Regions from separate parts of the Cupriavidus sp. MP-37 genome, predicted to be linked through region 2. Evidence: predicted binding sites of a transcription regulator. Region 2 holds the regulator's gene; the other holds the start of a gene.
The links. The regulator sigma-54, encoded in region 2, starts transcription at its own class of promoters, with help from an activator protein. The targets are predictions, from matches to a motif close to TGGCANGNAANCTGCTTT.
Positions count from the first base shown of each region.

Region 1: the regulator sigma-54 is predicted to act here: its motif matches at 5,395-5,412, upstream of LIN44_RS16970 (GTP cyclohydrolase II).

Region 1 is NZ_CP085345.1:65,492-81,110, reverse strand. Features, by position in the region: gene LIN44_RS16990 (amidohydrolase family protein) at 37-1,323, opposite strand; gene LIN44_RS16985 (TetR/AcrR family transcriptional regulator) at 1,356-2,036, opposite strand; gene upp (uracil phosphoribosyltransferase) at 2,036-2,731, opposite strand; gene LIN44_RS16975 (URC4/urg3 family protein) at 2,804-4,102, opposite strand; gene LIN44_RS16970 (GTP cyclohydrolase II) at 4,099-5,337, opposite strand; gene LIN44_RS16965 (acyltransferase) at 5,605-6,729, opposite strand; gene LIN44_RS16960 (hypothetical protein) at 6,866-7,003, opposite strand; gene LIN44_RS16955 (MFS transporter) at 7,000-8,283, opposite strand; gene LIN44_RS16950 (LysR substrate-binding domain-containing protein) at 8,456-9,385, shown strand; gene LIN44_RS16945 (DUF2917 domain-containing protein) at 9,312-9,638, opposite strand; gene LIN44_RS16940 (TolC family outer membrane protein) at 9,737-11,077, opposite strand; gene LIN44_RS16935 (VCBS domain-containing protein) at 11,243-15,163, opposite strand; gene LIN44_RS16930 (HlyD family type I secretion periplasmic adaptor subunit) at 15,248-15,619, opposite strand, start outside.
Region 2 is NZ_CP085344.1:3,454,844-3,470,462, reverse strand. Features, by position in the region: gene lolB (lipoprotein insertase outer membrane protein LolB) at 1-546, opposite strand, end outside; gene LIN44_RS15955 (tetratricopeptide repeat protein) at 632-2,575, opposite strand; gene mutM (bifunctional DNA-formamidopyrimidine glycosylase/DNA-(apurinic or apyrimidinic site) lyase) at 2,729-3,619, shown strand; gene LIN44_RS15945 (dynamin family protein) at 3,879-5,831, shown strand; gene mutY (A/G-specific adenine glycosylase) at 6,081-7,256, shown strand; gene LIN44_RS15935 (LON peptidase substrate-binding domain-containing protein) at 7,289-7,948, opposite strand; gene rapZ (RNase adapter RapZ) at 8,041-8,916, opposite strand; gene LIN44_RS15925 (PsiF family protein) at 9,025-9,417, opposite strand; gene hprK (HPr(Ser) kinase/phosphatase) at 9,588-10,559, opposite strand; gene LIN44_RS15915 (PTS sugar transporter subunit IIA) at 10,642-11,097, opposite strand; gene hpf (ribosome hibernation-promoting factor, HPF/YfiA family) at 11,463-11,813, opposite strand; gene LIN44_RS15905 (RNA polymerase factor sigma-54) at 11,862-13,340, opposite strand; gene lptB (LPS export ABC transporter ATP-binding protein) at 13,465-14,265, opposite strand; gene lptA (lipopolysaccharide transport periplasmic protein LptA) at 14,274-14,921, opposite strand; gene lptC (LPS export ABC transporter periplasmic protein LptC) at 15,040-15,619, opposite strand, start outside.

The DNA of each region.
Region 1 (15,619 bases), on a different replicon from region 2:
ACTGTCAACACCCGCATGCAAAAAACTTTGTGCGCGCTATGCCGCACCGCCGCCGCGCCGGAAATCCACCTGCGCCGGCCGCCCAGGCAGCGCCAGCGCGGCGGTCGCCGCTGGCATGGCGGCGATGGTCTTGCCGGCGCGCAGCACGCGCAGCCGCGTGGCGCGCAGCCGGATCGCCTCGACCGGGTCGCGCGCCTGCAGCAGCACCAGGTCGGCGCGGCAGCCCGGTTCCAGGCCATAGCCTTCCAGCCCCAGGATGCGCGCCGGCGCGGCGGTGACCGCGTCGAAGCAGGCGCGCATCGCCTCCTGCCCGGTCATCTGCGCCACGTGCAGGCCCATGTGCGCCACTTCCAGCATGTCGCCGGAGCCCAGGCCATACCACGGGTCCATCACGCAATCATGGCCGAACGCGACCGGCACGCCCGCCGCCATCAGCTCGGGCACGCGCGTCATGCCGCGGCGCTTTGGGTAAGTATCGTGCCGCCCCTGCAGCGTGATGTTGATCAGCGGATTGGCGATCGCCGCGACGCCGGCCTCGCGCATCAGCGGGATCAGCTTGGACACGTAGTAGTTGTCCATCGAATGCATCGAGGTCAGGTGCGAGCCCGCCACCCTGCCCTGCAGGCCCAGCCGCACGGTTTCGCTGGCAAGGGTCTCGACATGGCGCGACAGCGGATCGTCGCTTTCGTCGCAATGCATGTCCACGCGCAGGCCGCGTTCGGCCGCCAGCTCGCACAGCAGCCGCACCGACTCCGCCCCCTGCGCCATGGTGCGCTCGAAATGCGGAATGCCGCCGGCCACGTCGACGCCCAGCTCCAGCGCGCGCTTGAGGTTGGCCAGCGTGCCGGGCGCGCGCAGCACGCCGTCCTGCGGGAACGCCACCAGCTGCAGGTCGAGGTACGGCCGCACGCGTTCGCGCACGTGCAGCAGCGCCTCCACCGCCAGCAGGCGCGGATCGCACACATCGACATGCGAGCGGATCGCCAGCAGCCCGCGCGCCACGGCCCAGTCGCAATAGGCCAGCGCGCGCTCGACGATGGCTTCCTGGGTCAGCAGCGGCTTGAGCTCGCCCCACAGCGCAATGCCTTCCAGCAGCGTGCCCGACTGGTTCACGCGCGGCAGCCCGTACGACAGCGTGGAGTCCATATGGAAGTGCGCATCGACGAACGGCGGCGTCACCAGCTGGCCGGCGGCATCGATCTCTTCGCCGGCGCGCGCGGCCAGGGCTGGCCCGACTGCGGCGATGCGGCCATCGGCGATGCCGATATCGATGCCGGTGCGCCCGTCGGGCAGGTTGCAATGCCGCAGGATCAGGTCGAGCATGGGTCGAGTCGTCGTATCCGGTATGGGTGAGCTCAGGCCAGCGGCACCGGCGCCAGGCCGCAGCCACGCAGCAGCATCACCACCACGTGCTCGGTGGCGTGCGCATAGTCCTGCGGCTGCAGCCGGCTGATACCCAGCACCGCGCAGACCTGCGATTCAAAATCCGCGTAGGTCTGCGTGGCGGCCCAGATGGTGAAGAACAGGTGCTGCGGATCGACCGGCGCCATCTGGCCGCGGTCGATCCACTGCTGCACCACCGCGGCCTTGCGCGACACCAGTTCGCGCAGGGCGTGGCGCAGCACCTCGCCGATCTCGGGCGCGCCTTGCAGCAGCTCGTTGGCGAACACCCGCGACGCGTCCGGATGGCTGGCCGACAGCCGCATCTTGGCGCGGATGTACTGTTCCAGCGCCACCTGCGGCGGCAGTTCGGCACGGATCACGTCGGCTTCGGACAGCCACAGCTGCAGCGTGTGCGCCAGCACCGCGCGGTACAGCGCCTGCTTGGTGCGGAAGTAGTAATGCAGGTTCGACTTGGGCACGCCCGCGCGCATGGCGATCTCCGCCATGGTGGCGCCGGCAAACCCGGCGCGCGCAAACACGTGCTCGGCCGCGCGCAGGATCATGGCCTGGTTCTCCTGCCGGATGCGGCCGCCCGCCGCCCCGCGCACGGGCGGCGCACGCACTGTCGGCGCAAGGCCGGCGTGCGAGTCCATCAGCGCGTGCCGTACAGGCGGTCGCCGGCGTCGCCCAGGCCGGGCACGATATAGCCGTGCTCGTTGAGCGTCTCGTCGATGGCCGCGGTGACGATGCCCACATCCGGATGCGCCGCGCGCAGCGCGCGCAGGCCGGGGCGCGAGGCGATCAGGCACACATACTTCATGGTGGTGACGCCGGCCTCCCTGAGCCGGTTCAGCGCGGCGATGGCCGAATTGCCGGTGGCCAGCATCGGATCGACCACGATCACCATGCGCTCCTGGATGTCCTCGGGCATCTTGAAGTAATACTCGATCGGCTCCAGCGTCTCGGGGTCACGGTACAGGCCGATATGCCCGACGCGCGCCGCCGGCAGCAGGTCGAGCATGCCGTCGATAAAGCCGTTGCCCGCGCGCAGGATCGACACCAGGCACAGCTTCTTGCCGGACAGCACGCGCGACTGCGTGGCGGCGATCGGCGTGCGGATCGCGACGGTTTCCATCGCCAGGTCGCGCGTGGCTTCGTAGGTCAGCAGCTGGCTGATCTCGCGCACCAGGCGGCGGAAGTTGTCGGTGGTGGTCTCCTCGCTGCGCACCAGCGTGACCTTGTGCTGCACCAGCGGGTGGTCGACCACCATCACGCCGGACAGGCTGGCAGGATCGGCGGGATCCGGCACGCCGGGCTCAACTGCGGGAACAGCGGACATGTCGTTCATGGTGACGCTCCTGATGCCACGTTGCACAAGCGATCCCTGCCTGCAACGCCGCCCGCCGCGCGGGCGGCGGGTTCAGAACACCGTGCCGTCGCTGGTGATGGCAAACGGCGGCGCGCCGCCGGGCCGGCGCTTGGCGGCGATGCGCCGCCCGGCCGCCCAGGTGCCGCCTTCGAGCACGCGCGCCAGCGGAAACTGCGCTTCCTCCAGGCCCAGCGCCTGGCGCACGCAGTCCGCCACCAGGTCCAGGCCGCTCACGGTCAGCGCGCGCCATTCGACGATGACGGGCTCATCCACCGCATGCGGCACGGCGGCAAAGCCGGGATCGCGCGGCACCATCAGCTCGAAGTCGTACAGCAGGCCGCCGTTGCGGTACTCGGGGAGGCCGGTCAGCGCATCCAGGCCGGTCACGGTCAGGCCGGCGTCCTCGAGCGGCTCCAGCAGCGAGTAGGTCAGCCACTGGGTCAGCTTGTGGAACGGCACCAGCCCGCCCGGCGCCGCCGGATGGCGCCAGCAGTCGCCCAGCGACACGCCCTCGACCACGATCCGCCCCGGCCACACCGGCCCCAGCCCGACCAGCAAGGTGCGCAGCAGGAAGCCCGCATCGAGGTCGCCGCCGACGGCATGCGCCTTCAGGTAATCGTAGAGATTGCCCAGCCGCGCCGGCCGGCCGAACAGCGCCGGGGTCGCTTCCATCACCTCGCCCAGCCGGCGCAGCAGCCCGGCGCGGCCTTCCAGCCCCACCAGCGGGTTGTGCTGCGCGACCTGGAAGGCGTGGGCAATGCTGTCGGCGTCGATGCGCTGCAGGCGTTCGGCATCGGCGCGCAGCGGATCGCCCGGCGCCGCGGAAAAACCGCCGCGCGCGAACAGGTCGAAGCTGGCGGCGCCCAGCCCTTCCGAGCGTGTCAGCACCAGGTCGCTGCCCGGATCGCGGTAGCGCCAGTCCGGGCCGGCGCCGGCGTCCAGCAGCACGCTCGGGATCACCAGGTCGATGCCGATGCGGGCGCGCTCCTCGCGGTGTTCGGGCCCGCTCAGCGCGGCACGCTCGCACAGCACCTGCCAGCGATCCGCGCGCTGGTCGGCCGCGCCGCTTTCGAAATGGCGCCAGCGGCTGTGATACGGCACCTGCAGGTCCGGGTAGCGCTGGCGGATGGTGCTGGCGACGTAATCGGCAATCGCATGCACGCGGTCCGGATGCCAGGTGAAGAGTTCGGAGTCGCCGCTGGCCACATGTTCGGTGACCGCCGCGCAATGGGTGCGCACCGCCTCGGCGCACAGCAGCGCCGCCGCGGGATGCCCTTCGGGCACCGGGTTCAGCCAGCCGTTGCCCTGGCGCTCGTTGCCGGCACTGCCGTGCTCGGGATACATCGTCATTCGTTCAACCCCCTGCCCTTTGCCAGGGCCAGTTCGTTCGCATCCGGCGGCGTGTAGTGCGTGAAGTAGCCCGCGGCCACCTTGGCGTCGATCTCGACACGCGCGTCGGCGGGGATCAGCGCCTCGGGGATCGCCACCTGCTCGACCACCTCGATGCCCTGCGCCACCAGCGCGCCGTGCTTCATGTTGCTCATCGACGCCCAGCGGTCGATGCGGCGGATGCCCAGCCAATGGAACACATCCGGCATCAGCTCCTGGAAACGCATGTCCTGCACGCCCGCCACGCATTCGGTACGGGCAAAATAAGTCTCGGCGCGGTCGCCGCCAACCTGCCGCTTGCGCGCGTTGTAGACCAGGAACTTGGTCACCTCGCCCAGCGCGCGGCCCTCCTTGCGGTTGTAGACCACCAGCCCGACACCTCCCTGCTGCGCCATCTCGATGCACACCTCGATGCCGTGTGCCAGGTACGGCCGGCAGGTACAGATGTCTGACCCGAACACATCCGATCCGTTGCATTCATCGTGCACGCGGCAAGCCACGCGGGTCTCGGGCTTGCCCAGCTGGCTGACATCGCCAAAGAAATACAGCGTCATGCCGCCGATCGGCGGCAAAAACACCTTCAGGTCCGGCCGCGTCACCAGTTCCGGGAACATGCCGCCGGTCTGCTCGAACAGGCTGCGGCGCAGCACGCTTTCCTTGATGCCGAAACGGGCCGCCATGCCGGGCAGGTACCACACCGGGTCGACTGCCGCCTTGGTCACGCGCACGTCGCCATTGGCATGCAACAGGTTGCCGTCGGGCCTGAGCCGGCCCGCGGCAATGGCCGAGACCAGCTCGGGCATGTTGATGTGCGCGCGCGTCACCGCGATGGTCGGGCGGATATCGACGCCGGCGGCGATGCGGTCGGCAAAGACGGTGGAGACCAGGTGCCCCCAGGGATCGAGCGAGACGATCTTGTCCGGGTCGCCCCACTGCGGATGCGGGCCGATGGCTTCGGCGGGCGCGGTGTCGGTCAGGTCGGGACGGTGGTCGCGCTGCAGCGTGCCGGAGGCAACCGCGAGGGCCCGGTAGATGGCGTAGGCGCCGGCGTGGGTGCCGATCACATTGCGCTGCGCCGGGTTGCCCAGGCTGGCGATCACCGGTCCGCGCTGCGCCGCCGTGGGGGCGCCCCAGTGGATCGGCTCGGCCGGCTTGTCGCGGCGCGCGTGCGAAGTCAGGACGATATGGTCGGACATGGCACCCTCGGTTCCCGATGGAATCCTGACCAATTGGTCAGGTTTACGATTCCATACTAGGCAACCTTTGTGCCATCGCCCAATGCCCGTTTACGCCAGTGTGGCGTCCATGTGTGTGGCGCCCAACGCAAGTCCGCGGCAGCGCCATGCACGCCGGGCGTGCCGGCGGCACCACGCCCGCGGCATCCATGCACCACCGGGATGCCGCGCGCGGCCGCGCAACGCAAGCGCGCTCGGGGTAGTGCCGCGCGGCGATGCGTGCAAGGGTTACATGGTCGGGCGGCGCGCCGAGCCCGGGCCCGAGTCGCCCGCCGCGTCACCGCGGCCGCCCAGCAATGCCCGCAGTGCCGCGAACGGCTGCGCGCTTTCGACGAAGCGGTAGAAGACGGCGCCCGCCACATTGCTCAGGGCCCATGCCGCCGCCATGCCGAGCGCGTTCAGCACCGGCTGCCCCGGTGCCAGATGCGACACCAGCGCATTGACCACCAGGCACACCGGGAAATGAACCAGGAACACGGAATAGGAAATCCGTCCGAAGTAGCCCACCAAGCGCGCCCGGGGCCAGCGTTCCAGCCATTCGCCGCGCCGTGCCAGCGCCAGCAGCAGCGCAGTGGCCAGCGCCACGGCAATCCGCAGCCGGAAGTCCAGCGCCAGCGCGGCCAGCGCCACCGCGCCGATCAGCGCCAGCGGCAGCAGCGTGCGGCCGGGCGCCGACGCCCAGTAGGCCAGCGTGCCCAGGCCATAGGCGCCGAAGAAGTACACCGCCCAGATATCCCACGCGGCATCGCGGTTGAACCAGAACAGCGAGGCCACCGCCGCCAGCGCCACCAGCCCGATGCTGACCGCGACGCCGGCGGAAGCCCTGCCCCGCGACACCGCGCGCGCCGCCCACAGCGTGCCCAGCAGCAGCGCGAACAGTTGCAGGTCGATGGCCACGTACCAGACGCCGGCCGACAAGGCATCGACATCGAGGATGTCATGGAGCAGCGCCAAGTGCGCGACGAACTGGCCCAGCGTGGGCGACGCCGGGATCGAGTCATGCGCCATCCAGTGCCGCGCCACGGCGGCGCCGGCAATGCTCAGCAGGATCGCCGCGGCAAACGGCACCACCAGTTTCTGGTAGCGGCGCCACAGCATCAAGAGCGGATGCTGGCGGGTCTCCAGCCTTCCGTTGGGCGCCAGGCTGCGCGCCGCGAGGAAGCCGCTGATCACAAGGAACACCTGCACCGCGATGCGGGCGTAGTCATAGAGCCAGTCCACCAGCCCCGGCGCCAGCCGGTAAGCCGCGTCGGACATCGGCCCATAGAAGGCGAGGTGGTGCAGGACGATCAGTTGCGAACTGACGGCTTTCAGGGCGTCGATGCACGGCAGGCGCGACGGGCGGGAGCTCATTGTTATAGGGACGATGCAAAAGGCACGGAAGGCGCGATTCTACCCGCTGCGCCAGCACTCAATGTGGCGCAATGCATACATTTTGCGGATTGGTTACACAGTGGCCCCGCTTGTTGCCAGTTCGACAGCCACCGGGCTACCGGCACAACGCCATCAGCGCTATCCACGCCTGCGCATAGGCCGGGTCCAGCCATCGCGCCAGCGCCACCGCGCACAGCGCGATCAGACCGAGCACCGACAGCCAGACGCCGAGCACGGGGATGCCGGGCCTCATGACCGTGCCGTCGCCAGACCGGTCCGGACGATCTGGCGATCGTCGATCGGAGAGTGCAGCGCCGCGGCGACGATGCCCAGCACCATGGCGCCGTACCAGACCATGTCATACGAGCGGGTCAGCTCGAACACCAGCCCGCCCAGCCACACGCCCAGGAAAGAGCCGAGCTGATGGCCCAGGAAGACGAAGCCGAACAGCGTGGCGAGATAGCGCACGCCGAACACCTGGGCCAGGATCCCGTTGGTCAGTGGCACCGTGCCCAGCCACAGGAACCCCATCGCCGCGCTGAAGGCGTACAGCGTCGCCGGGCTCAGCGGCAGCAGCAGGAACAGCGCCATCACCGCGGTGCGCGCGAGATAGATGCCGGCGAGCAGGTACTTCTTGCTGTGGCGCCCGCCCATCAGCCCGCACGCATAGACGCCAGCCACATTGGCCAGTGCGATGATGGCGAGCGCTGCCATGCCGTCGGCCGGACGCATGCCGCGGTCCAGCAGATAGGCCGGCAAGTGGCTGGCAATGAAGGCCAGCTGGAAGCCGCACGCGAGAAACCCCAGGTTAAGCAGCCAGAAGCCGGAATGGCCGAAGGCCTCGCGCACTGCGGCGCCCAACGGCTGCCCCGCGGCCCCGTCCGGCGCGGGGTGGGCCGGCGCTGCCGCCGCGCCGCGGTCGCGGAATGGCAGCGCCAGTGGCACCAGCACGGCCAGCGCCACGGCAAGCAGCAGCAGCGCCCCCGCCCACCCCGTCCCGGCAAGCAGCGCCTGCACACCCGGCACCAGCGCAAACTGGGCGATGCCGCCGACGGCGCCGGCCAGCCCCAGCGCGCGGCTGCGCTGCGCGGCGCCGGTCATCCGGCTGAGCGCACCGTAGACCACGCCGAAGGTGGTGCCGGACAAGGCCACGCCGATGCACAGGCCCGCCGACCACACCAGCGCCGCCGAGGTATGCGCCTGCGTCATTCCATAGAGTCCCGCGGCATACAGCGCCAGCCCGCCCGCCATCACCTTCCATGAGCCGTAGCGGTCGGCCAGCATGCCGGTAAAGGGCTGCGCCAGCCCCCACGCCAGGTTCTGCACCGCCATGGCAAAGCCGAAGGTCTCGCGGGTCCAGCCGCGCTCGGCAATGATGGGCAACATGAACAGTCCCTGCACGTGGCGCACGCCCAGCGCCATCCCCATCAGCACGCCACCGGCCAGCACCAGCACCCAGAGTTGCCGCCACCAGGGCGCGGGAAGCGGGGGCACGGCACCGGCAGCGGACGAGCGCGGCAGAAAGATGGTCATGGCAGCCCTTGTCGAACGATGGCGCCCGCAGGCGCGATGGCTCTATTGCAAGCGACGGCGGGCCCTCCTTCAACCGATCTTTCGGTCGTTCTGCCATGCGTAGCAAGCATGGCAGAAGTGCCCCGGACCGTGCTGTAATGGCGTCATCGCCCGTCCGACCGGAGGCCCGTCCATGTCCGTCCCGCTGGTTCGCCTGTTTTCGCTCGACCTGCTCAAGGGCTTCGTCGCCGTCGGCCGGCGCATGAGCATCACCCAGGCGGCGGACGACCTGTGCCTGACCCAGTCGGCGGTGAGCCGCCAGATCCATGCGCTGGAGGAGCAGCTGAAGGTGCCGCTGTTCGTGCGCAAGCATCGCGGCGTCGCCTTCACCGCCGAGGGCGAGCGCTTGTTTCGCAGCGCCGACAGCGCGCTGCAGCAGCTGCAGGACGTGGTGGCCGAGGTGCGCCGCAGCGAGGGCCGGCAGCCGGTCACGATCACCGCCAGCATCGGCGTCACCGGCCTGTGGCTGCTGCCGCGTCTCGGCAGCCTGCAGCAGGCACACCCGCATCTGGATGTGCGCCTGTCCGCCAGCAACCGGATCAGCGACCTGCGTGAAGAGGGCATCGACCTGGCGGTGCGCTATTGCCGCGACGCCGCGGCGCCGCCCGATGCCGTGCGCCTGTTCGGCGAGCATATCGCCCCGATCGTCCACCCTGCCCTGCTTGATGCGACCGGGCAGCACGGCGACCCACTGCTGCAGTTGCCGCTGCTGGAGTTCGACGATCCGCGCCCGTGGCTGCAATGGCGCAGCTGGCTGGCGCCGCGCGAATTCCGTCAGGCCAGCCAGCGCGGCATGCTGCGCTTCAACCAGTACGACCAGGTCGTCCACGCCGCGCTGGCGGGGCAAGGCATCGCGCTCGGGCGGCTGGAACTGGTGCGGCCGCTGATCGATGGCGGCCAGCTGGTGGTCGTGCCGACGGCGCGGCAAGTGGCGCCCAGCCCGAATTCGTACTGGCTGATCCACGCCGCCGCGCATCCGCGCGACGAGGTCAGGCGCGTGGCGGCATGGATCTGCCAGGAAGCCGCGCAAACGGCCATGATGCCAGGCCCCGCAGCCACTTGAAGCCGGGGCCGCGGCGTCGCGGCGGCGCCTCGATCCGGCACAGCGCCGGACCGGCGCCATGCAGCGCGGCAAGGAACACCTCGGCGTCGCCCTGAAGCCGATGGCGCTCGCCACGCGCAAGCAACAGGTCCGGCGATGGCCGGCCCGGCACCTCGATGGTTACCCACACGGTGCCGCCGCGGCAGACCAGCTCCGTGCCGGCTCGCAGACGCAGGCCGACGCATTCCGCTTCGAGGGAAAGAGTGCATGACATGAAAGGCTCCGGTTGGCCTTTCCATTGTGTGGCTCGCCATGGTGCGCTGCCATGAGCAATGCGCCGCCCGGACATGCGCGGGCGGCATGCCAGCCTGGCTAGCGCCGCCCCGCGCGCATCCCCATGTGAACCATCGCCTCGCTCGGCGGCGCCACGTTCAGCGTCGCCAGCAGCACGCCCATGCCGGCCAGGATGCGGTACTGGCTGGCCAGCTCGGTGTACTGGCCGGTGACATAGGCAGTGCGTGCGCTGAAGTACTCGTTCTCGGCATTGAGCAGGTCGAGCAGGCTGCGCTGGCCGATGCGGAACTGGCGGCCGTAGCTGACGCGCGTGGCATCACTGGCCTGCACATACTGCTGCAGGCTCGCCAGCCGTTCCTGCGCGGTACGGTAGGCGTTATAGGCCAACGTCACGCTTTCATGCACCTGCCGGCGCAGACGCTCCAGGTTCTGCTCCGCCTCCTGGATCTGGAAACCGGCCTCATTGATGCGCGCCTTGTCCGCGTTGCCGCGGAACAGGTTGTAGCGCAAGCGCAGCATCACCCTGCGCTCGTCGGTGGTGCCCAGCACGCGATCGCGGTCGCGCCCGGCGCCAGCCTCCAGGTCCAGCCTGGGCCACAGCTCAGACCGCGCCAGCGAGCGCGCGGCCTCGGCTTCGGCAATGTCGGCCTGGCCGGCTCCCAGCGCGGGATGGTTGGCACCGGCAACCTGCTGCGCTTCGCGCTCGCTCGCGGGCAGCACGGCGGCGAGCGAGTCGGGGCGGGACAAGCGCTGCGGCGGGGCCCCGACCACGCGCAGGAAAGCCGCCACGGCATCCTGCAGCGCGCCTTCCTCGGCGCGCAGGCTGGCCTGCGCCAGCGCCAGCCGGCTCTCGGCCTGGAACAGGTCGGCGCGGCGCAGTACGCCGTTGTCGGCGCCCAGCCGGATCTGGTCGTAAATGTGCTGGTGCGCCTGCAGGTTGGCTACGCCGATGGCCACCGTTTCCTGGCGGCGCAACACCTCCACATACACCCCCACGGTGCGCAGCGCGATGTCCTCGGCGGTGGCGCCGACCCGGTAGGCCGCGCCATCGATCCTTGCGCCCTGGCGCTCGACGTCGCTGCTGACGGCGAAGCCGTCAAACAGCATTTGCGTGATGGTGATGTCGGCGGCATGGCGCGCATATGACGCATCCGAGCGGCCGAGCGCGCTCGAATTCTGGCTGTCGAGGCGTACCCGCCCGCCGGTGCCGCCGACATCGACGCGCGGCAGGTAACCGGCGCGCGCCTGCTTCAGCCCCTCGTCGGCTGCCAGGCGCCTGCTGCCCGCCGCCAGCACTTCGGGATTGCCGCGCACGGCCTGCTCCACGGCCTGCGGCAACGCCTGTGCTGCCGCAGGCTGCGGCACCAGCATCGCTGCCCATAGCAGCGCCGGAGCCAGCCGGCACCATGTCGTCGTCATGCTTCCCCCTGCCCGGGTACACCGCGTCGTGCGCTGCGCGCCCGACGCGGTACCCTACCCGCTTCTTATGGTTTTATGCCCTGCCGGCAGCGATGCCGCCGTCCTGCCTTGCCGCGTGGCCGCGGCATCCTCCCCTCTTTCCCGTCCCTTCTCCGTAGTCCCGTGTCAGACCATATGGATATTGCCGTTGCTCAACAGCGTAGTCAGGTCAAGCCCCACCATGCCCTGCAGTACCGCGACATCCTGGAACGCGGCTGCCGTGCCGGTTCCGTCGCGATCCAGGCTGACCACGGTATTGCCGTCGACCTCGGCCAGCCGCACGAACTGCGCGGCGTTGTCGCTGCTGACGCTGACGCCCGACAGCAGGTCGGACAAGTCCAGCACATCGCCGCCGCTGGCCACCGGCGCCAAATTGAAATCAGTGATCGTGTCGACCGAGGCGGCATCGGCACGCATGACCCGGAAGGTATCGCTGCCGTCTCCACCGGTCAGGATGTCCGCCCCAGCGCCGCCGACCAGCAGGTCATTGCCGGCGGCGCCTGCCAGCAGGTCATTGCCGGCGCCGCCGCGCAGCACGTCGTTGCCGGACGAGCCCGTTATCGTGTCGTTGAACGCAGAACCGATCACGCCTTCCATCCTCGTGTAGCTGTCGGTGCCAAGGTTGACGGCGCTGAGGTTGACTGAAGCCACGCCGCTGCCCTGGACCAGCGTGAAGTTGATCGCGCCGGCCGCATCGGAGAAATCCAGCAGGTCGATGCCGGCTCCCCCATCGAGGGTGTCGTTGCCCGCGCCGCCGCGCAGGATGTCGTTGGCTGTGCTGCCAGTCAGCGAGTCATTGAAGCGCGAACCGATCACGCCTTCCATATTGCTATAGGTATCGCTGCCGAGGCCCACGCTGGACAAGTTCACGAGTGTGCCGCTGCCCTGCATCAGCGCGAAGGTCAGCCCGCTGCTGGCATCGGAAAGGTCCAGCATGTCGATACCGGCACCGCCGTCGAGCGTATCGTCGCCGGCGCCACCGCGCAGCACGTCATCGCCGGCGCCACCGCGCAGCGTGTCGCTGGCTGCCCCGCCGATAAACACATCGCCGGCAGCGGCGCCGGTCAGCGCGTCGTTGTTGCTGCCGCCATCGAGATAGGAAGCCTGGTAGCTCTGGCCCGCCAGCGACACCGTGGCCGCGCCATTGGTAGACGAGACATTGACGGTCACGGTAGCCATGCTGGTGCCGCCCGCGCCGTCGGACACGGTATAGCTGAAGCTGCCCGCCGCCGCGTTGCCGGAGTCGAACAGGATGTAGCTGTTATTGGTTCCCGGCGCGAATCTGAGGTTGCTGACGGCTCCGGTAGCCCCGCCCAGATCCGTGATTGAAAGCGCCAGGCCGTCGACGTCGCCGTCGTTGCCGAGCAAGGCACTGACCGGTATCAGGATGCTGCTGGTGTTGTTCGAGACAACGACCACATCCGCGGCGGCCACCGGCGCGTCATTGACCGGATTCAGGGTGATCGCCACCGAATCGGTGTCGGTGGCTGCGCCGTCGCTGGTCTGCATTTGCAGCAAGGCCGCGCCGGCATAGTCCTTGTCGCCGGTAAATTGCAGGCCATCGAGCGCGGCATTGATCGCCGCGTCGCTGCCGGTGAAGGTCATGGTGCCATCCGCGCTGCCGTCGCCGGCCAGGAACTGCAGTCCCGCGGTGCCGTTCAGCGTGATGGTGCCTGCGCTGGCCGTCAGGGTGACCGTGTGGCTGGTGCCGTCCACGTCAGAGAGGCTGAGCGCATTGCCGGTGGCGGTGCTGAATACCAGCGGCGTGTCTTCGTTGACGGACTGCGCTCCCGGAACACCATTGACGACGGCGTCGTTGCTGCCGGCGATGTTAACCTTGATTTCCTGGCTCGCGCTGATATCCGCGGAGTAGACCGTCAGCGAATCGCTGACCTGCTGGCCTGCCGCCAACGCATCGGCCTTGCTGTTATCGAGCGTATAGGTCCACGCGCCGGTGGTGCTGTTGAAGGTGAAGGTGCCGTACTGGCCCACCAAGGTTTCCGGCGGCACCGCGGCAAAGTGCGCTTCGCCGCTATCGACATCGCTGACCGTCAGCGTACCGCTGGCCGAAGCGTCGCCCGCCGTGCCGTTCGCCACCCCGCCGGCTTCGGTCACCGCGGTGTCTTCGCTCGTCGAGGCAGTGATGGTGGCGGCATCGTTGCTGCCGGTGATGTTGACCGTGATGGTCTGCTGCGCGGTCTGGTCGGCCGATGACACCAGCAGGGAATCGCTGACCAGCTGGCCCGCCGTCAGCGCGTCGGCCCTGGCGTTGTCGAGCGTATAGGTCCACGCCCCGGTCGTGCTGTTGAAGGTAAACGTGCCGTACTGCCCAAGCAGGCTGTCTGGCGGCACTGCGGCGAAATGGGCCTCGCCGGCGTCGACATCGCTCACCATCAGCGTGCCGCCGGCAGTGTTGTCTCCTGCAACAGCGTTCGCCACACCACCCGCTTCGGTCACCGCCGTATCTTCGCTCGTCGATGCGGTGATGGTCGCGGCATCGTTGGTGCCCGTGATATTGATCTTGATTTCCTGGCTCGCACTGAGATCGGCCGAGTGCACCATCAGCGAATCACTGGCCTGCTGCCCGGCGGTCAGCGCATCGGCCTCGCTGTTATCGAGCGTGTAAGTCCAGGCGCCGGTGGTGCTGTCGAACGTGAACGTACCGTACTGGCCGACCAGGCTTTCCGGTGCCACCGCGGCAAAGTGAGCTTCACCGCTATCGACATCATTCACAGTCAGCGTGCCGCTGGCAGACGTGTCCCCCGCCGTAGCGTTCGCCACACCACCCGCTTCGGTCACCGCCGCATCTTCGCTCGCCGACGCGGTAATCGTTGCCGCATCGTTGGCCCCGTTGATCCGGATGCTCAGCGTCGATGCCGCCGATGCCTGCCCGTCCGTCACGCTATAGCTGAACGACTCCTCGACATGATCGCCAAGGCGCAGCGACTGGACCTGCGGATTGCCGTTGTCCAGCGTATAGCTGTAGCTGCCGTCGGCGTGGATCTGCAAAGTGCCGTACTGCCCGACATAGGTGCCGGGACTGGCAACCGCCAGCACATTGCCGGCGTCGACGTCGCTGTCATTGGCCAGCACGTTGCCGGTGATCGGGTTCGGGTGGTTGTCTTCGCCAATGGCATTGGTATCGGCCGCGGCGGTGGGCGCATGGTTGTCGTAGCCGGCGAAATCGGACTTGGTCAGGTCGTGCAGGCCGTCAAGCCGGATCACCATTTCAGCCGTGGCGGGGTTGCCGTCGACGTCCACGTAGACATAGGTATTGCCGCCGGACTGCTGGTACCAGGCGCCATGGGCCGTCGGCGTCAGGCCGCCCCACTGGAAGCCGGTGTCGCCCAGCACGGGACGCAGGTCGAGGCGGTCCGTGCCGCGCTGGAAGTCGGCGATGACATCCATCCCGGCCGCGGTGGAATCGGAGACGGCGTTGTAGACAAAGGTGTCGCGGCCGGCGCCGCCGCGCAGCCAGTCGCCGCCGCCCCCGCCGGCGATGGTGTCGTTGCCGCCTTCGCCATAGATGGTGTCCCTGCCGTTGCCGCCGGCAATGATGTCGTCACCGCCGACGGCAGCGCCGTCGCCGTTGTCGCCGTAGATCAGGTCGTCGCCATTGCCACCCTGGATGCGGTCGTGGCCCGGCTGGGCCGATTCATGGCCGCGCCCGAGCTGGTAGTCGGCATAGCTGTCGTAGCCGTCGCCATAGAGGGTATCGCCGCCGTTGTCTCCGGTGTAGAGCGCCGATGCGCCGTCGGCGCTGCCGATCACGTCGTCGCCGCTGCCGCCATAGACGGCGTCGGTGCCGTTGCCGCCGGACAGGCTGTCGTTGCCGCGCCCGCCGAAAAGGCGGTCCTTGCCGTTGGCCCCAAGCAGCGTGTCGTTACCGTCGCCGCCCTCGACGATATCGTCGCCATTGCCCGCGTCGACATAGTCGCTGCCATCGCCGGCGCTGACATAGTCGTTGCCGTTGCCGCTCAGGATGGTGTCGCTGCTCGCGGTGCCGGTGAGGTTGTCGCTGCCGTTGGTGCCAGTCAGGGTTGCCATGGTGGTTGTCTCCGTCCTGAATGCAGGCCTCGCGGCCATGCCGTGCTTGTTATCGTTGCAAAAGGCTCGCGTGCGAGCGGGGGTCTATCGTTCACGGAACGCCATGTCCCGGGTCTTGATGATGGGCTTGAGCAGGTAATGCAGCACCGTCTTCTGGCCCGTCAATACATCGACCGTGGCGACCATGCCGGGCAGGATGGGCACCTGCACGGCGCTGCCGGCGGGCCGGTTGTCGCGGGTGCGCACGCGCACCAGGTAGTAGCTTTCCGGCCGCTCCCCGGGCCGCTCGGGCGTGAGCGTATCGGCGCTGATATGTTCGACCGTGCCGGCGAATCCGCCATAGATGGAGAAGTCGTAGGCCGAAAGCTTGACCACGGCGGGCTGACCCGGGCGCAGGAAGGCGATGTCGGCCGGCCGCACGCGCGCCTCGACCAGCAGCGTGTCTTCCAGCGGCAC
Region 2 (15,619 bases):
GCGGCGCGGCACCTGGGCGGCGGCGGCGCCGGCGGCGGGCGTCTCCTGCCAGGCAACGTAGCGCACGGTCCAGCCGTTCTGCGCCAGCGTCGCCAGCCGGCCCTGCTCGTCGCGCGTGGCGCGCGCGGGCGTGCCCTGGGTGGGGCGCCCGTGCAGCCAGTCGCGCATGCCGGCCACCGGCAGTGCAAAGCCCAGCGCTTCCTCCATCAGGGTATCGACCTCGGGCGCGTTGCGCGGCGGCTGGTTGGGCAGGTCGAGCGTGGCGCCCGAGGGCGTCGCGGTGACCACGGCCAGGGTCTGGCCGAGCGGCGAGACCAGGTCCAGGCGCACGTTGCGGCCCTGCTCCTCCCAGCGGAAGCTGCCCTGCACGCCTTCGTCGCGCCCGTAGCGCACGTAGTTGGCGGAAAAGCGGCCGGTGTACTGCTGGCTGACGGCGTCCTGGTCGGCATCGAAGCTGCGCGACGGCGCCACGCTGGCGCATGCCTGCAGCAGCAGGGGCGCGCCAAGGCAAAGCAGCGCCAGGCGTCGGGATCGGTTCATGGGCATGGTCGTGAGGACGGTGGCGCGGCGGCCGCCGGGCTGACGGGAATCCGGTGCCGCGGCCCGGGCTTGCCGGCCGCGGCGCACGGGCTTACTTGGACGGCTGCACGTTGAACTTGTAGCGGCGCAGCGTATCGATCAGGGTCTCGTTCTCGGGGTCGATGCGCACGGCCTCGGTCCAGGTCTTGCGGGCCTCGTCGTGCTCGCCGAGCTGCCACAGCACCTCGCCGAGGTGCGCGCCGATTTCAGCTTCGGGGGCCTTGGCATAGGCGTTGCGCAGCAGGGCCGCCGCGGGTTGCAGGTCGCCCATGCGGAATTTGACCCAGGCCAGGCTGTCCATGATGTACGGATCGTCCGGCCCCAGTTCGGAGGCGCGCTCCAGCAGCTGGAGCGCCTCGGGCAGCCGCTCGTTGCGGTCCGCCAGCGAATAGCCGAGGGCGTTGTAGCCCTGCTTTTGCTGCGGCTGCAGCGCAATCACGCGGCGCAGGCCGCTTTCCATGCTGGCGTAGCGCTTCTGGCGCTCGTCGAGCATGGCCAGCTCATAGATCCAGTCGGCATTGTCGGGCTCCGCCGTGATGCGGTCGTTCAGCACCTTGCGGGCGCGGTCGTAGGCCTTGTTCTCCATCAGCGTGGCCACTTCGGCCTGGCGGATGGCGGTCACGCGCTGCGCGCGCTGGGTGGGATCGGAGATATCTTCGGCGTCGCTGAGCATCTCGCCGAACAATGCCTGGGCGTCGTCGAGCTTGCCCATGCGCGCCAGCAGCTGGGCGCGCTTGGCGGTGGCCGCCGGCGCCAGGCGGACGTCCTCGATGCGGTCGAGCCAGCGGATCGCGCCCGCGTAGTCCTTGCGTTCCTCGGCGATCTGCGCCAGGTATTGGTAGGCGATATCGGGATTGGCGCTGGGCTGTTTCTCGACCAGCCGCAGGTATTCCTGCAGGTACTGCTCGGCCTCGCCGAAGTTCTTGGCCTGCAGGCTGGTCAGGCCCAGCGCCAGCGGCACGCGCGGGTCGGCGGGCGCCACCTTGCGCAGCGTCTCGAACTCCTGGCGGGCCGCCGGCATGTCGTTCTTCAGCAGGTACAGCCGCGCCAGCGTGATATGGCCGTTGACCGATTCGGGCGACTTTTCCAGGAAGCGCTTGAGCACCGCCACGGCTTCGTCGGGCTGCTTCTCGGCGCGCAGTTCGGCAGACATCAGCGCGGCCGCTTCATAGCCGGGCCGCAGCCGCAAGGCCTGGTCGAGCGCGGCCAGCGCGCCCGGCTCGTCGCCGGCGACTTCGCGCGCGCGCGCCAGCGCCAGCTGGGTTTCCGGCAGCTTGGTCTCGTTGCGGGTCAGGTCCTGCAGCAGCGTGGCCGCGCCGGCCGGATCGCTGGTGCGCGACAGCTGCTGCTGCAGCTGCAGGATGGCATCGCCGCGCTGGCTGGCCGGCACCGCGGCCAGTTGCTGCTGCAGCAGCGGGCGGGCGTCATCCCAGCGGCCGTTTAGCACCAGCAGGGTCGACAGCACCTGGCTGGCTGCGGGCGAGGTCGGGGTGATTTCCTTCCACAGGCGTGCGGCGTCAAGCGCCTGCTGCGGGACGCGCGCGTTGAAGGCGATCTCGGTGGCACGCTGGGCGAAGCGCGGGTCGCGCGTCTGCCGCGCCAGTTCCAGGTAGGTCCGGTAGGCCGGACCGACCAGGCCGCGCTGGATGGAAATCTCCGCGGCCAGCACCATATAGACGATATCGTCGGTCAGCTCCAGCGACGGCAATGCCGGCCGCGCCGGCTTGGCCGCCGGGGTGTCGGCCGCGGCCAGTTGCAGCATGGGCAGCGAACCGGCGTCAAGGGGCGGCGCGGCGTGGGCTGCACCTGCCGCCGCTGCCAGCAGCGCGCCGGCGGCGAGCGCGCGCACATGGCGGCGCGGGGCCTGCCACCAGCGGGCCAGGGTGCCGGCACGGCGCGCGGTGCGCGAGCCGGCGCCCGGCGATGTGGTCAGGCCGCCGCCCGCGGTGGCTTGCAACGTGGAGTCCGGCATCTGGTCCGGCATCAGGTCCGACATGTAGTGAGTGCTCCGGCGCGCGCTGGCGAAGGATGGGGGATTGCGCATTGATAAGGGCATTGTAGCCTGCCGCTACAATGCGCTGCTTGGCGCCGCGGGGCGGCGCCGGCAGGCGCTGCAGCAGTTTTGAGCGGTAACCAACGGAGAGGTTCGATGCCTGAATTGCCCGAGGTCGAGGTGACCCGGCGCGGCTTGCTGCCGCATGTGGTGGGGCGGCGCATCGCCGCGGTGACGGTACGCCACCGCGGCCTGCGCTGGCCGGTCGACCCCGAGCTCGAAGCCTGCCTGGCACAACGCCTGGTGCGCCGCATCGAGCGCCGCGGCAAGTATCTGCTGCTGGAATGCGTCAGTAGCGATGCCGCGCAGCCGCCCGGCTGGCTGCTGGTGCACCTGGGCATGACGGGCACGCTGCGGGTTCTGCCCGAGGCACCGCCGCCGGGCGTGCACGATCACTTCGACCTGGTGCTCGATGCCGAGCCCGGCGCAGCGTCGGCAGCCGCCCCGGGCCAGCAGCCCGGCACCATCGTGCTGCGCTTCCGCGATCCGCGCCGCTTCGGCGCCATCCTCTGGACCACGCTGCCGGAGGCGGAACTGCCGTCGCACCCGCTGCTGAGCACCCTCGGCATCGAGCCGTTCGATCCCGCTTTCGACGGCGCCTGGCTGCACCGCCATACGCGCGGTCGCAGTGCCGCGATCAAGACCGTGCTGTTGTCCGGCGCGATCGTGGTCGGGGTGGGCAATATCTATGCGTCCGAAAGCCTGTTCCGCGCCGGCATCCACCCGACCACCCCGGCCGGGCGCCTGAGCCGCGCGCGTTGCGACCGGCTGGCGCAGGCGGTGCGGGAGACCCTGGCGCAGGCGATCGAGCGCGGCGGCAGCACGCTGCGCGACTTTGTCGGCAGCGACGGTGCCAGCGGCTACTTCCAGCTCGATTGCTTCGTCTACGACCGCGCCGGCCTGCCATGCAAGGTGTGCGCCAAGCCGGTGCGCCAGATCGTGCAGGGCCAGCGCTCCACCTTCTATTGCACCAACTGCCAGCACTGATAGGCGGCCGGGAGTGCTTCAGGGGGCGCCCGCTGCCCCAGGTCGATGGGTCGGCGCAACACTGGCGGTGTCACTGCCATCCAAGGGACGCGAATTCCACAAAAGCGCCGTGGAAACCTGTATCGTGTGCGCAGTCATAAAAAGTTACAAAATGGCCGGCCGCGTGAACGGCAAGGGGGGCGGACCGGCACTGCGTGAACACGGGCAGCCGCACAGGGTGGCGGGCCCCGCGGTAAAAACAAGCCAGCCCAACAGGTCCATGACAACGCTCGCCCACCAATTCGAACAATACGGCGCCTGGAGAACCGGGGTGCTCCAGTCACTGGCCGAATTCCAGTCCTGGCTGCAGCAGCACGACCTGTACGATGCGCAGGCCGACGAGCGCGTGCAGCGCATCCAGAGCGTGCTGCGCAGCGACCGCCTCAAGGTCGCCTTTATCGCCGAGTTCTCGCGCGGCAAGAGCGAGCTGATCAACGCCATCTTCTTTGCCGATTACGGGCGCCGCATCCTGCCGTCGTCGGCGGGGCGCACCACCATGTGCCCGACCGAGCTGCGCTACGACGAGACCGAGCCGCCCAGCATCCGCCTGCTGCCGATCGAGACGCGCCTGCAGGACGCCTCCACCGCCGACTTCCTCGAGGCCGGCACTTCGGCGTCGCACTGGCATTCGGTGCCGCTGGATCCGTCGTCGCCCGAGGGCATGCTGGAGGCGTTCCAGCACGTGGTGCAGACCATGCGCGTGCCGCCCGAACAGGCCGAGGCGCTGGGGCTGTACCACGAGAACGACCCCGATGCCGCCTACGCGGTCGATGCCGAGGGCATGGTCGAGATCTCGCGCTGGCGCCACGCCGTCATCAATTTCCCGCATCCGCTGCTGCGCCAGGGCCTGGTGATCCTCGACACGCCGGGCCTGAACGCAATCGGCACCGAGCCCGAACTGACGCTGCGGCTGATCCCGGATGCGCACGTGGTGGTGTTCGTGCTGGCCGCCGACGCGGGCGTGACCAAGAGCGACCTGGAGCTGTGGCGCAGCCATGTCGGCGCCGGGCACCGGCGCGGCTGCCTGGCGGTGCTGAACAAGATCGACGGGCTGTGGGATCCGCTGCGCCAGCCGGGCGAGATCGCGCAGGAAATTGCCCGGCAGGTGTCGACCACCGCGCAGGTGCTGGGCATCGAGCAGTCGCGCGTGTATCCGGTGTCGGCGCAAAAGGGGCTGGTGGCCAAGGTCACGCACGACGATGCCCTGCTGGCGCGCAGCGGACTGCCCGAATTCGAGCACGTGCTGTCGGACCAGCTGATTCCGCGCCGGCGCGAGATCGTCGCGGACCAGGTCTACCGGCTGGTGCAGGACATGGCGCGCGCCGCGCAGCAACTGCTGCAAAGCCGCCGCCGCGATATCGTCGAGCAACTGTTCGAGCTGCGCGGCCTGCGCGGCAAAAACCATGCGATGGTCAAGCACATGCTGATGCGGGTGCAGGGCGAGAAGGACGAGTTCGAGCAGAGCATCAGCAAGTTCCAGGCGCTGCGCCTGGTCTTTGGCCGGCACAGTGCCGACATCATCAAGAGCCTGCAATTGCGCGACGTGCGCCGCACCATGCGCGGCGCGCGCGAACAGATGAAGGAGCGCTTCTTCTCGCGCGGGCTGCGCGAGGACATGGAGGCATTGTTCGCGCAGCTGAGCGGGCTGGTCAGCGATGCCGACAGCAAGATCGGCCAGCTGCACCAGCTGATCGACAGCATGTACCGGCGCTTCAATGCCGAGCACGGTTTCACGCTGCCCGCGCCGATGCAGTTCACCGCCGAGCGCTACCTGGCCGAACTGCAGGAGACGCTGCGGCTGGTGCAGGCGCATTTCGGCACGATCAGCATGCTGACGCGCTCGCGCCCGCAGCTGGTGCAAAGCGCGTTCAACACCATGGCCAGCCGCGTGCTGGAGAATTTCCGCGGCCTCAACCGCGATATCGAAGTCTGGCTCAAGTCGGTGATGACGCCGCTGGAAGCGCAGGTGCGCGAACACCAGAAGCAGCTGCGCCGGCGTGTCGATTCGATCGAGCGCATCCATGAAGCCACCGACACGCTGGAAAGCCGCATCGCCCAGCTGGAGGAAGTGCTGAACGGGCTGGACGAACGCAGCGGACGCATCGAAGGCTTTGCCCAGCGGCTGATGCGGCCGGGGGCCGATGCCGACAGTGCCAGTCTTGCGGTAGCGTAGCCAGTTACTGAAGCCGGTATATCATGTGGCGCCGCTTTCCTGCGGCGCCCTTTTTGTTGCTGACCAGCTTCGCACGCTGCCGGTTTGCTCCCCTCTCCCGCTTGCGGGAGAGGGGCAGGGGGTGAGGGTAGGCGCCGGCATACCGCCGTCCTGGACTTCGTTGACACGCTCAGCCCTCACCCCAACCCTCTCCCGCATGCGGGAGAGGGAGTACCCAACTGGCGACGAGTTCTACACAAGCTTTACCCAATGCCCCGCACGCCCGTTCCCCGCACTGCTCCCGCCGTTCCCGACGATCTCCACGTCCCGCCGGATTTCGGCGCGCGGGTCGTCAACTGGCAACGCGTCCACGGCCGGCACGGCCTGCCGTGGCAGAACACCCGCGATCCGTACCGCATCTGGCTGTCCGAGATCATGCTGCAGCAGACCCAGGTCAGCGCGGTGATCGACTACTTCCAGCGCTTTGTCGCGCAGTTGCCCACGGTGCAGGACCTGGCGGCGGCGCCTGCCGACCAGGTGATGGCGCTGTGGGCCGGGCTGGGTTACTACTCGCGCGCGCGCAACCTGCACCGCTGCGCCATGCAAGTGGTCGGCGAGCATGGCGGCCGCTTCCCCACGGATCCTGCGGTGCTGGTCACGTTGCCGGGCATCGGCCGTTCCACCGCGGCTGCCATTGCGGCATTCAGTGCTGGGGTGCGTTCGCCGATCCTGGATGGCAACGTCAAGCGCGTGTTCGCGCGCTGCTTCGGCATCCATGGTCATCCGGGCGAGCGCGCGGTGGAAACGCGCATGTGGCAGCTGGCGGAACAGGCCTTGCCGGCGCCCGGCCCGCGCCAGGGCGACGACATGGTTGCCTATACGCAGGGGCTGATGGACCTGGGCGCGACGGTGTGCTCGCGAGGCAAGCCCGCCTGCCTGGCCGATGCCGCCGCGTGCCCGCTGTCCGCCGATTGCGTGGCGCGCCGCGACGGGCTGACCGCCGTGCTGCCTGCGCCCAAGCCGCGCGCGGCGATCCCCGAGCGCAGCACGGTGATGCTGCTGGTGCGGCGCGAGCGTGAAGTGCTGCTGCGCCTGCGTCCGGACAGCGGCATCTGGGGCGGCCTGTGGAGCCTGCCCGAGATGCCCGTCGACACCGTGCCCTTCGACGCAGACGCAGCCGAGGCCCGCGCGCTCGACTACGCGCGCGCTTTCGGCAATCCTGCGCGCGCCGCGCTGGCTGGCGAGCTGACCCATGTGTTCACGCACTTCCGCCTGCTGATCCGCGCCATCCGGGTCGACCTCGAAGCGGAGGCGAACGTGCTGCGGCAGGACAGCGCGACGCCGGCCGGGCAGCGCTGGCTGTCGCTCGACGATCTCGATGCGCTGGGCACGCCGGCGCCGGTGCGCCGGCTGCTGGAAGACCAGGCGCGGGTGGGCTTGTTCTGAAACCGGAGCAGGGCGGGGGAGGAACAGCCGCCTTACAGCATGTGGTTCTGCCGCATGTAGCGGTGCACGATCTCGATGCGCATGCCCGCGTCGGGCAAGGCCATCAGCATCTGCTTGGCCTTCAGCGGCACCGGCAGCAGTTCGCACAGCCGGTTGGCGACCCAGCTCGGGTCGTCCCACAGGTACGGCTCGTCGAACGGCATGCGGTCGGGCTGCTCGGCGTGCAGCCGCGTGACGATGCGGCGCAGCGCGTCCAGGCATTCGCCCAGCAGTTCCAGCTTGCAGTCGATGATGTCGGGGGCAAGCACCTCGGCGCGCGCCACCAGCAGGCCGTCGTCGCGGGTTTCATGGCTGATGATATGGAAGCGCTCGCGGCCGCGCGCGCGGATCAGCAGCACGCCCAGCTGCTCCATGTTGCAGTCGACGATTTCGGCGAGGCAGCCGACCAGTTCGGGCACGGTGGGCTGGTTGGGCCGCGCCACCTCCTCGCCGCTGGCAATCAGGCACACCCCGAAGGGAGCGCTGTCGCGCAGGCAGTTGCGCACCATGTCGACATAGCGCGCCTCGAACACGCGCAAAGGCAGCCGTCCACCGGGAAACAGCACCGTGTGCAAGGGGAACAGCGGCAGGTTGTCGAGCGTCCGTGGCGGGTCTTCGGAACCGGTGGGACGGTAGAGGTCGGTCGAGGACATGCGGTGCAGGCTTGGGGTCGCGCAGCATTGGGCCGCCAGGCCGACGCCGCGCTCAGATGCCCCGTGCAGCCCGGGGTGCCATGCCGCGTGCGTCAGCCCGCCGGTGCGAGCTCTCGGTGTCTGACCAGCACATTACCATGTGCCCGGAAATAGTTGGCGAGCCTTTCGGCAATATAGACCGAGCGATGCTGGCCGCCGGTGCAGCCGATCGCCACGGTCAGGTAGCTGCGGTTGTCGGCAATGAAGCTTGGCAGCCACTTTTCGACGTAGGCGCGGATATCCTCGGCCATCGCCAGCACCATCGGCTGCGCCTGCAGGAAATCGATCACCGGCGTGTCGCGGCCGGTCAGCGGCCGCAGCGCCAGGTCGTAGTAGGGGTTGGGCAGCGAGCGCACGTCGAACACCATGTCGGCATCGCTGGGCACGCCGTGCTTGAAGCCGAACGACTCGAACAGCAGCGTCAGGCGCTGGCTGTCGTCGCGGATCAGCTCCTTGATCCAGCTGCGCAGCGTATTGGTGCGCACATTGCTGGTGTCGATCCGGTGCGCGGCCTCGGCAAGCGGGCTCAGCAGCGCGCGCTCCATCTCGATCGCTTCCATCAGCGCGGTGTCGTTGAAAGCGCCGCCGCCGGGCACGCCATCGGTGCGTGCCGACAGCGGATGGCGGCGCCGCGTCTCGGAGTAGCGCTGCACCAGGGCGTCGGTGCTGGCGGTCAGGAAAATGACCTCGACCTGGTGCTCGGCGGCCAGCGCGCGCACGGTGTCGGGCAACTGGTCGAGCGACTCGCGGCTGCGGATGTCGGTGGCGACGCCCAGGTGCGTATAGCCCTGGCTGTCGAGATAGCGGGTCAGTTCAGGGATGAACTGCGCCGGCAGGTTGTCCACGCAGTAGTAGCCTGCATCTTCGAGGACGTTCAGTGCGACGGACTTGCCGGAACCGGATATGCCGGTGATGAGGATGATGCGCATAGCAACTGAAGCATAGCATCAGGTGCCGGCTGCGTCATGACAGCTCTTTGACACCAGCAAAAATGGCGAACCTCGCGGTTCGCCATCGGTTTCGCCAGTCGTCGCCGCTCAGGCTGCCTTCGACAGGCATTCCTTCATGTAGGCCTTGTATTCGTCGCCTTTCTTGCCCTTGCCGGACTTGCTGCAGGCTGCCATCTTCTCTTGTTGGGTCTTGGGCGCGCCGGACTTCGACAGGCATTCCTTCATGAACGCCTTGCGTTCGTCGCCCTTCTTGCCGGAGGCTTGCGCGTTGCAGGCCTTCATCTTGTCTTGCTGCGTGTTGGCCGCGGGCTTGTCCGGATTGGCCGGGGTCGCAGGCGTGGCCGGCACGGCGGGCGTCGCCGGGGCCGCAGCCGATGGCTTGGCCGGGGTGGCGGGCGTGGCCGGGGTGGCGGTCTGCGCAAAGGCGCTGGCCGCGAACAAGGGGGTAACCAGCGCGCACACTGCAATCAGGCTCTTCATGCTTGCTCTCCTCGGGGGTGGAAAACCTTGTCACCGCGCGCCTGGGTCGGCGTTGCGGCTTCCGTAACGGGCGTGATGCCCATTACAGCACAAAACGGAGCATGCCTGAGAAACGTTGACGGGAGGTTGCTACGCCGTTGTAAGCAATTGCAAGCCGCTGCGAATGTGGCTTAAAGCAGCCGGCCCTGCCCGCGCGAGACCGCGTCGGCCTGCATCGCGGCGCGCTGGCGGTCCATGAAATCGCGCAGCGTGTCGATGCCGCGCAGGCGCAGGATGGTGTTGCGCACGGCGGCCTCGACCAGCACGGCCAGGTTGCGGCCGGCCGCCACCTGGATCTTGACCATGTGGATCGGCAGCCCCAGCACGTCGAGGTATTGCGAATCCAGCGGCAGCCGCTCGAACTCGCCGTCGTTGCGCCGCACCAGCTGCACCACCAGCTTGATCTTCATCTTCCGCCGCACCGCGGTCTCGCCGAAGATGGTCTTGATGTCGAGCAGCCCCAGGCCGCGCACTTCGAGCAGGTTCTGCAGCAGCGGCGGGCAGCGGCCTTCGATGAAATCCGGCCCGAGCCGGACGAAATCGACGGCGTCGTCGGCCACCAGCCCGTGGCCGCGCGAGATCAGTTCCAGGCCCAGTTCGCTCTTGCCCAGGCCCGACTCGCCCATGATCAGCACGCCCATGCCGAGGATGTCGAGAAAGACGCCGTGCATGGTCACGCGCGGCGCCGAGATGCGCGACAGGTACAGGCGCAGGTGGTCGATCACCGCCGCGGACGACACCGGCGTGGTGAACAGCGGCGTCGACGAGCGCGTGCAGCGCAGTTCCAGGTCCGGCGGCGGCTCCATGCCGTCGGCGATCACCAGGAACGGCGGCTCCAGCAGGATCAGCTCGCCCATCTGGCGCTTGCGGGTCTCGTCGTCCAGCCGCTGGTAGTACGTGATCTCGGGTTTGCCGAGGACCTGGATCCGGTTCGGGTGGATCAGGTTGAGGTGGCCCACCAGGTCTGCCGCGGAGGTCGCTTCGCGGGCGAATTCCACGTCAAAGGCGCGGTCCGCGCCCTCCAGGCCGGCGACCCACGAGAGTTTGAGGTCGGCTGCGTTGTCGTCGAAGATGGACTGGGAGGTGACGCCGGTGAGTTCCATGCGGGTTGACTGGTAAGGCGGACTGCGAAGCGCGTGGCGCCTGCCCGGTCTGGGTGCCGGCCCGCTCTGGGGAATCAGTGGATCAGGGATGCCATGCAATCAGCAGTTCGTGCACGGCATCGGGCGTGGGCAGGGTCGCCAGGCCCTCGCGCATGTCGCGATCCGACAGCAGCTGCGCGATCTCGGACAGGATTTCCAGGTGCTGCTGCGTGGCCTGTTCCGGCACCAGCAGGAAGATCAGCAGCGACACCGGCTTGCCGTCCGGCGATTCGAACGGGATCGGCTCGGCCAGGCGCATGAAGGCGGCCAGCGGCTGCTTGAGGCCCTTGATGCGCCCGTGCGGGATCGCCACGCCGGCGCCCAGTCCGGTCGAGCCCAGCGACTCGCGTGCGAACAGGTTGTCGGTCACGATGGCGCGCGCCACGCCATGGTTGTTCTCGAAGAGGAGCCCGGCCTGCTCGAACACACGCTTCTTGCTGGTGACGCTGACGTCGAGGGTGATGTTGCCGGGTGGCAGCAATTTGGCCAAACGATTCATGGGCGATGCGCAGGATTTCAGTTAGCGGGCGGACCGTTCCGCCGGGCAGCGGCTGGCTCCGTGACCGCAGCCGGCGCGGCCGGCGCGGCGGGGGAGACGTCCGGCCCATTATAGAGCAGGGGCTACCCTCGCATTGTGCGGTGCAGCGCAAGCAGGCGCGGCCACGATTTTCTCTCTCTCTTTGTATGGCGCAGCATACACCTTGGCGCTGCGCTTGCGAACACCTCGGTTTCCCATGTGTGACAGTGTTGGCTCCGCCGCCACAGCCAGGCCGGCACCAGGGCGCAAAAAAGCCGCGCTTCGCGGCGCGGCTTGCCTGTGGAATCCTGGTTCAGCAGCCCTCTGCGGGGCCGCCGGGCATGGGTTTATTGCTGCATTTGCGCTGCGGCCATCTGGTACTTGACCGCTTCACGGTCGTGGCCTTGCACGCGATCCTTGTAGCGAATCACCTGACGGTCCAGCTTGTCGACGAGTGCGTCGATTGCTGCATACAGGTCTTCGTGATGCGCCTCGACAAAGATGTCCTTGCCCTTGAGATGCAGATTGATTTCCGCGTACTGGCGCCGGTCCTTTTCCTTGTGATTGTCGACAGAGAGCAGCACGCTAACGCCAATGACTTGATCGAAATGCCTGACGATTCGCTCCAGCTTCGTTTCCACGTACTCACGCAGAGGCGGCGTGATGTCCAGGTGGTGTCCACTGATCTTGAAGTTCATAGCGCTTCTCCTTCTGAAAGAGCCTCACCAGGCAGGCGGTGGGCTCGGCTACAAAGACTTGCGGAGATTCACTGCGGGGATTTTCAAGGCTTCGCGATACTTGGCGACGGTGCGGCGTGCGACAACGAAGCCTTGCTCGCCCAGCAGTTCGGCGATGCGACTGTCGGAAAGGGGATTCCTCGGGTCTTCGGCTCCTATCAGTTGCTTGATCAAGGCGCGGATGGCCGTTGATGAAGCCGCGCCACCGGTTTCGGTGGACACGTGGCTACCGAAGAAGTACTTCAGTTCGAAAGTACCCATCGGCGTGGCCATGTATTTATTGGTCGTCACCCGGGAGATGGTTGACTCGTGTAAACCCAGTGTATCGGCAATCTCCCGCAAAACCAAGGGGCGCATGGCGATTTCACCGTGAGTGAAAAAGTTCTTTTGACGCTCGACAATGGCCTGCGAGACACGCAGGATGGTGTCGAACCTTTGCTGGATGTTCTTGATCAGCCAGCGCGCCTCCTGCAGCTTCTGCTGCAGCCCGGCGGTGCCGGTCTCGCCCTTTGCGCCGCGCAGGATCTGCGCGTACATGTCGTTGATGCGCAGTCTCGGCATCACATCCGGATTGAGCTGCGCGATCCAGCCGCCGCCGCCCTTGCGCACGAACACATCTGGCACAACGAAATCGGCCTCGGGGCGGCTGTACGCGTGGCCCGGGTACGGGGCCAGCGAGCGGATCAGGTCATGCGCGGCCTTGAGCGCGACTTCGTCGACCTGCAGTGCCTTCTTCAGCCGCGTGTAGTCACGCACCGCCAGCAGTTCCAGGTGATGGGTGACGATGGTCAGCGCCAGTTCGCGCTGCGGGTGGGTCAGGCGGCGCAATTGCAGCGCCAGGCATTCGGCGGCATTGCGCGCGCCCACGCCGGGCGGATCGAAGCTCTGCAGCAGCGTCAGGATGGCGTGGACTTCGTCGGGATCGAACTCGAGCTCTTCGGGCAGCTCCGCGCAGATCTCTTCGAGCGAGGCGCTCAGGTAGCCATCGTCGTCGAGCGATTCGATCAGGAAGATGGCGAGCCCCTTGTCGCGCGCCGAGATCTTCAGCGGCGTCAGTTGCTCCATCAGGTATTCGCGCAGCGTGGGCTCGGCCTCGCGCAGCTGCATCGGCGTCTTTTCGTCCTCGTCGCCTTGCGGGCGGCGGGCGAAGTCGTCCAGGCTCCAGTCGCCGTTGCCGTAGTCGTCGCCGCTGCTGTTGTCGCCGTAGCTGTCATCGGCGCCGCCTTCGGCGCGGGCGTCCCCATTGCCCTGGGGCTCCGCCGGGGCGGGCGCGGGCGCGCTCTGTACGTTGACCGAGCCATCGGCCGCGACGCGCAGCGGGCTTTCGATCCAGTCGTTCTCCCGCTCGAGCAGCGGGTTTTCCGTCAGCGCCTGTTCGACCTCCTGCTGCAATTCCAGCGTGGAAAGCTGCAGCAGCCGGATCGACTGTTGCAGCTGCGGGGTCAGTGCCAGGTGCTGGGAGAGGCGGAGCTGTAGCGACGGTTTCATGCGACCTATTTTATGCGCATCTTTCCGATGTTGGAACGGAAATTGCTATCGCTGATGCGCTGTGATCGCCGCTGGCTCTTCCGGCCGTGCAGCCATGGCCGCCCGCGCGGGGCAGCCGCCCGTGTTACATGCGGAAGTTTTCGCCCAGGTAGACGCGCCGCACGGCGTCATTGGCAATGATGTCTTCGGGCTGGCCGGCGGCCAGCACCGTGCCTTCGCTGATGATGTAGGCGTGGTCGCAGATGCCGAGCGTCTCGCGCACGTTGTGGTCGGTGATCAGCACGCCGATATTGCGCGCCTTGAGGAAGCTGACGATGCGCTGGATCTCGCCGACGGCGATCGGATCCACGCCGGCGAACGGCTCGTCCAGCAGGATAAAGCGCGGCGATGACGCCAGTGCGCGCGCGATTTCCACGCGGCGGCGCTCGCCGCCGGACAGCGACAGCGCCGGGTTGTTGCGCAGGTGCGCGATCTGCAGGTCATCGAGCAGGGCATCGAGGCGGCGCTCGATCTCGGCCTTGGCCAGCGGCTTGCCCTGGTCCAGCTGCAGCTCCAGCACCGCGCGGATGTTTTCCTCGACGTTGAGCTTGCGGAACACCGACGCTTCCTGCGGCAGGTACGACAGCCCCATGCGCGCGCGCTCGTGGATCGGCAGCCCGCTGATGTGGTCGCCGTCGAGCACGATGTCGCCTTCGTCCAGCGCCACCAGGCCGACGATCATGTAGAACGACGTGGTCTTGCCCGCGCCGTTGGGGCCGAGCAGCCCGACCACCTCGCCGCTTTTCACGTCGAGCGAGACATCCTTGACCACCGTGCGCGAGCCATAGCGCTTCTTCAGGTGGCGCACGACCAGCGTGCTGCCGCCGGGCAGGACGGCGTTGGCTGCGACGGCAGGCTTCTCGGCAATGGTGGCGGTATCGGTCATGGGTACGGTCAGGGTTTGTTGGCGGGCGCGGGAGCGGGCTTCAGGTCCAGCGGCGAGCCGCCGCCCGCGGTGCCGGACTTCTGGTCCTGGCGCGGCGACAGCACCGCGCGCACCCGGCCGGACGGGTTGGCCGCCGCGGCATCGCCGCTGCCGCCGCCGGCGGCGGTGTAGAGTTCCTTGCGGCTGTCATAGGTCAGCACCGCGCCGCGGATCTCGTCGACCAGCTTGGCGCCCTGCAGCCGCGCCATGCGGGCATTGCCGATCAGCTTGGAGAATTCCTGCTTGCCGTCGTATTCGATGCGGTCGCCCCAGCCGTCGATGTATTCGTCGACGCCTTCGCGCTTCTGGCGGATATAGGCCTGCTTGCCCGGCTTCGAGGTGGCCACGGCGAACTGGTAGCCCTCGGGGTCGGTGCGCAGCTCGGCGGCGTCCGACTTCAGGATCATGGTGCCCTTGGTCAGCACCACGTTGCCGGTCAGCGTATAGATCTGCTTGACGTCGTCATAGCTGGCGTTGTCCGCCTCGAGCACCATCGGCTTGTCGCGGTCGGCGCGCTCGGCGAGGGCGGGCTGGGCCAGCAGGCCGAAGGCCAGGGCCAGCGCAAGCAGGGCCGGGGCGGTGCGTCGACGGGACGATGTCGTCAGGAAAGCGGTCATGTTGGCAGGGTTGCTCGAGGGCGTCTGGATGCGTGATGGTGCGGTTTGCGCGGAAATCGGCGCGCGGTGCGGGCCGTGCCGGCCGGCGCCGTGTACGCGGCGGCGCCGGACCGGAAGTTCAGGACCCTGGCGCGCGGCCCGGGGACGGCCCGGTGATGATGGTGCCGCGTACATTGCCGAGCAATTGTACTTCGCGGGTGACGTTGTTGAAGATCAGTCCGTTGGCGGTCATGACCGACGGGCCGCGCGTCAGCTTGACGGGCTTGTCGGTCTTGACGATGTCGTCATTGACCAGCAGCTGGAAGTAGCTCGACGCCGCGGTCAGCTGCGGATCCTTGGACGGATCCTTGCCCTGCTGGCGCAGCACGTAGCCATTGCCGTACAGGTCGATCACCGTGCCTTCGGCGTTCATGCGGCCGATGTCGGCGCGCGCGGTCACGGGCGGGCGGTCCGGTTCATAGGCGCGCATGGCGGGGCGCGTGACCTCGTAGGTCTGGTCGTCCTCGAAGTGGACCATGCGCTCGCCGGTGAAACGGATCTTGGTGCTGCCGTCGGGCGCCAGCTCGGTGGCCGAGAAGCGGTCCATGAAGTAGTCCGGCTCGTGCTTCTTGGGAGCCTGCGCGGCCTGGTCTTCCTTGGGGGAGTTGATCTGGACCAGCCAGAACGTGCTGCCCGCCACGATGGCCATCAGCAGCAGC